DNA from 2 places in the Paenibacillus chartarius genome. Region 2 is predicted to be linked to the other one. Evidence: a T-box and tRNA genes for the amino acid it is inferred to sense, from the RefSeq annotation. Region 2 holds a T-box; the other holds one or more tRNA genes.
What was found. A T-box is a leader RNA that pairs with one kind of tRNA and senses whether it is charged. The one in region 2 lies ahead of ileS (isoleucine--tRNA ligase), so its partner is inferred to be a tRNA-Ile.

Region 1: it has a tRNA-Ile gene. The T-box ahead of ileS (isoleucine--tRNA ligase) is inferred to sense a tRNA for this amino acid. The anticodon was not compared.

The regions. Positions count from the first base shown of each region.
Region 1 is NZ_JBHLWN010000076.1:71,734-74,103, forward strand. It holds tRNA gene ACFFK0_RS19505 (tRNA-Leu) at 1-4, opposite strand, end outside; tRNA gene ACFFK0_RS19510 (tRNA-Lys) at 20-92, opposite strand; tRNA gene ACFFK0_RS19515 (tRNA-Trp) at 113-186, opposite strand; tRNA gene ACFFK0_RS19520 (tRNA-Tyr) at 202-287, opposite strand; tRNA gene ACFFK0_RS19525 (tRNA-Thr) at 294-369, opposite strand; tRNA gene ACFFK0_RS19530 (tRNA-Glu) at 373-444, opposite strand; tRNA gene ACFFK0_RS19535 (tRNA-Ser) at 455-546, opposite strand; tRNA gene ACFFK0_RS19540 (tRNA-Ser) at 555-642, opposite strand; tRNA gene ACFFK0_RS19545 (tRNA-Met) at 646-719, opposite strand; tRNA gene ACFFK0_RS19550 (tRNA-Ser) at 740-828, opposite strand; tRNA gene ACFFK0_RS19555 (tRNA-Val) at 848-923, opposite strand; tRNA gene ACFFK0_RS19560 (tRNA-Asn) at 931-1,006, opposite strand; tRNA gene ACFFK0_RS19565 (tRNA-Ala) at 1,011-1,086, opposite strand; tRNA gene ACFFK0_RS19570 (tRNA-Ile) at 1,104-1,177, opposite strand; gene ACFFK0_RS19575 (rhamnogalacturonan lyase family protein) at 1,601-2,370, opposite strand, start outside.
Region 2 is NZ_JBHLWN010000115.1:30,227-32,596, forward strand. It holds gene ACFFK0_RS28145 (alpha/beta hydrolase family protein) at 1-592, shown strand, start outside; T-box leader at 1,189-1,448, shown strand; gene ileS (isoleucine--tRNA ligase) at 1,506-2,370, shown strand, end outside.

The sequences.
Region 1 (2,370 bases), on a different contig from region 2:
CTGCAAACAAAGCAAAGAGTGAGCCATGTAGGACTCGAACCTACGACACCCTGATTAAAAGTCAGGTGCTCTACCGACTGAGCTAATGGCTCGTATATGAACAAAATTTTTGTGGCAGGGGCAGCAGGAATTGAACCCACACTAACGGTTTTGGAGACCGCTGTTCTACCTTTAAACTATGCCCCTTTATTTAGTTGTTGGTGGTGGAGGCTGATGGATTCGAACCACCGAACTCGTCAGAGAACAGATTTACAGTCTGCTGCGTTTGGCCACTTCGCTAAGCCTCCATATGGTGGTGCCGCCGAGAGGAATTGAACCCCCAACCTACTGATTACAAGTCAGTTGCTCTGCCAATTGAGCTACAGCGGCAAATGACCCGTAGGGGATTCGAACCCCTGTTACCTCCGTGAAAGGGAGGTGTCTTAACCCCTTGACCAACGGGCCTTATCATGTATGGCGGAAAGGGTGGGATTCGAACCCACGCACGGGAGTTACCCGCCTAGCTGATTTCGAGTCAGCCCCCTTGGGCCTCTTGGGTACCTTTCCAATGGCTACGGAGAGAGAGGGATTCGAACCCTCGCACCGCTTACGCAGTCTAACCCCTTAGCAGAGGGTCCCCTTGAGCCACTTGGGTATCTCTCCATCTAGCGGCGGAGGGACTCGAACCCACGGCCTCACGGGTATGAACCGTACGCTCTAGCCAGCTGAGCTACGCCGCCACATGTTGTTTATAAAGCGACGGAGAAGGAGGGATTCGAACCCTCGAGACGCTTGTGACGCCTACACGATTTCCAATCGTGCTCCTTCGGCCAGCTCGGACACTTCTCCATTCTGAATGTAAAGAGTATGGTGGACGCTGACGGGATCGAACCGCCGACCCTCTGCTTGTAAGGCAGATGCTCTCCCGGCTGAGCTAAGCGTCCAAAAGAATGGCTCCCCGAACAGGACTCGAACCTGTGACAACTCGATTAACAGTCGAGTGCTCTACCAACTGAGCTATCAGGGAATAATGGTGGAGCCAAGCGGGATCGAACCGCTGACCTCCTGCTTGCAAGGCAGGCGCTCTCCCAGCTGAGCTATGGCCCCATGGAAAAGTATGATGATGGGCCCTAGTGGACTCGAACCACCGACCTCACCCTTATCAGGGGTGCGCTCTAACCAGCTGAGCTAAGGGCCCTTACAGGTGTAATGAAAGCGGAGAGGTTCGCAGCGCGAACATCCTAGGTAATAAATCCAGGGTATTGGGATAAGCCCTCGACCTAAGTGACAGGAACTACATATTATCATGTATCACTTATTTAAATCAAGTGGTTTGTTTTGGAAAAGATCACTGTAGTCATAGCAGCTTGCCCACCATCGAAACCGACTTGTTTACGTTGCCGCAGCGACAACGAAAATCAATATATCATTTTGAAGGCGACAATGCAACCGTATTTTTTTCCATAACAATCGAGTTTGCAAGTAACGCGGCAGCACTCAACCGACTGCCATAGTTTCTCCCCATTGACCCGCCAATACTCGCCTTTCCGCCATTGTCAGCGGCATGTGTCAGTTACCAATATTCCCGGCGGGCGTTTCGCGGAGTGCGCAGAATTTATCTTTAGTTCCCTACAGGTAAGTCAATCTCTCCGCCCATATAGATCGTAGAGCTGTATAACCGCTTCGTCTGAACTAACGGTCGCGCATCCTCACGCTTGGCCAATGCTTCCTCGCGGCTTGCAAACAAACGGACGTACCGGTCATCATGAATGACGACCTGCTCTCTGCCTACTCCCAAAAAATCCGCATGGCCGACATAGCCGTCAACCGGGAATACCGCCACTTCGTTCATATAACCGTCATAGATCGTAGGGAACACGCCGCCTCCCCGCCTGTATGCCAAAATATAGTCGACACCGCTATCGTCCCAACCACGCAGCGTATCGATGATCGTCAGCCAGCCTTCGGTCTTGCGCTCCTCCTTCCATAGCTCCTTTCCCGTGCAATCCAATAAGAACATGCCGTCCTTCCCTTTCAGGCCCGCTTTCGTATCGCCTCGAACGATACGGTCGAGTCCCGCAATCTGCAGCCCCGGCAAGTCGGTCCGGAATTTGCCGAGCGCAACATGCTGGGATTCGATCGAATCCGCGTATCGCCACAGCTCCCGGCCTCCCTTGTCCATCATAACCGTCACGCTGCCGCCAATAACGAGTTCCTTCTCGCCATCGCCGTTCACATCCCCGACCCAAATACAGTCGGCGTGATCCTCAAGGCCGCGGCAGCTCCACAATACGCGTCCGCGATGATCAAGCAGATCATAGCCTGCCATCACTTCGTCGCGGCCGTCGCCATCCAGATCGTACACCCACGGAAAGTGTCCCGGATTGCCTT
Region 2 (2,370 bases):
ATCGGGGCGGATTCCAAGTCATCTAAAAGGGAGGATTGATCTCGGTCATGTCGGGGTGTTCGGTCATTCCATCGGCGGAGCGACGGCCTATGACGCTTCTTTCGATCCGCGAATCGCGGTTGGAATTGACCTTGATGGAGGACTTTATCGGCTGCGTGACAGAGAGGGTCTGCGAAAGCCGTTTTTGTTCATCAACTCGGAAAGCTATTTCGAAAAATTAAAAAGGGTGATGGATAATCGGGTATACACGGATGCTGAGCTTATCCGTATGGGCTCGACAAGAGAGTGGGAAGATCAAGTAACGGAAGATAAAAAGCTGGAGCTTGAACGGATGCGCGAAACGGTCGACGAAGGAGGAGAAGTCCTCTATATCGAAAATACGGAGCATTTGAATTTTGCCGACGCCCAGTTCATTTCTCCGATTTTCAACATGCTGGGCATTACTGGAACGATTGCGCCCGAAAGAGCAAGCTCCGTTATCAACGCCTATATGCTGGATTTCTTCGATATGTATCTGAAAAATCAAGGCGGAAGCTTAATGAACGGACCGGATAGCCGCTTTCCGGAGGTGAAGTTCGTAACCTCGCTGTAAAGAACGGGGTTTAATATCCAGTCAACAAAATCAAAGTCCTTGAAATTCAAGGGCTTTTTGTTTTTGGAAGCATAAGTTTGCCGCTAGAGGCAGTAGTAATATCGGCAGGATTATTGCGCTTGACGGCATCCGGATTGTCATCTATCATGCGTATGGAAAGGATTGTACACTACGGTGGTATTTGGATGAAGATGATTCAGCTTTACATCAGCTCCTTTTTGCAAAGTGATCCCGTCAATTGATGGCGCTTACAACAAGATGGTCAACTACCGGCGAGAGGATTATGTCGTAATAGCGGTTAAGTGAATATTTGAAACCTGATATATTTTTTTAGGAAGGAATATGTATTGTTTTTGTTGAAAAACATGAAATATTTACAAATTGTATACGTAGGAGACGAGCTGCAGTGAAATCACCATTGAGCTTAATTGAATCGCTCCACGGGTTCTACTAGACGTAAAGGCCGGGTATACGATCGGCACGCGGCTGACCTCGTCCAGCCTGCTAATTAGTCTATATCCAGACTGGCTTTCCGTTCGTTAGAGTTGACATTTTGTTGAAATTGGTGTAAAAATGAACTAATTGAATACCCTTATTCAAATTCATTGACGAGAAAGAGTATGCTAAACCCCTTGTTCCCCAGAGAGTTGGCCTTGTGCTGAAAGCCAATGTTCAAGAGTTAGCGGAAAATCCTCTCCGAGAAGGAAAGCCGAAGAAAGTGAAGTAAGCTGACCCGGGATCCTGCCGTTAAAAAGGACGCGTATGATGGTACGTAGTATGAGGTGCCGTAAGATTATATACATGATGATCATTACGGAACAAGGGTGGTATCGCGAGATGAAATCTCGTCCCTTACGGGGCGGGATTTTTTTGTTTTTCCAGAACAACCTTTTATTGAGAAGGGATGGTATGCATGAGAAGAGTTGATGTCAAAGAGAAGGCAAGAACTCGTGAATTGCGCGTTCTTGAGCAGTGGAAACAATCGGAGACTTTTCGCAAATCGATCGAAAACCGAGATGGAAAACCGAACTTTGTTTTTTATGAGGGACCTCCTACTGCAAACGGAAAGCCACATATTGGGCACGTGCTTGGACGTGTCATTAAAGACTTCATCTGCCGCTACAAAACAATGTCCGGTTTCCGTGTCGTTCGCAAAGCCGGATGGGATACGCACGGCCTACCTGTTGAGCTTGGCGTTGAGAAGCAGCTAGGTATCTCAGGCAAACAAGAGATCGAAAAATACGGCATCGCTGAATTCGTAAAGAAATGTAAAGACAGTGTGTTCGAGTATGAAAAGCAGTGGCGCGAGCTGACCGAAGCGATCGGCTATTGGACGGATATGGATCATCCATACATCACGCTGACGAACGATTATATCGAGAGTGTTTGGAATATTTTGTCCGTCATTCATAACAAAGGATTGCTGTACCGAGGGCATCGTGTCAGTCCGTATTGCCCGGATTGTCAAACGACTCTCAGCTCTCACGAGGTGGCGCAGGGCTATGAGGATGTCAAGGATTTGAGTGCCACGGTCAAATTTAGAAGCAAGCAAGGCAGTGAAATATTTCTCGCTTGGACGACAACCCCCTGGACGCTTCCGGCAAATATTGCACTGGCGGTAAATAAGGACATGGATTACGTGAAAGTTAAGCATCATGGTGAAGTCTACATTGTCGCAGAGAAGCTGGTGGAGAAGGTCCTGAAGGCAGATTACGAGATCTTGTCCAAGCATAAGGGCTCGGAATGGGTTGGGATTCCTTATGAACCGCCCTTCGGTT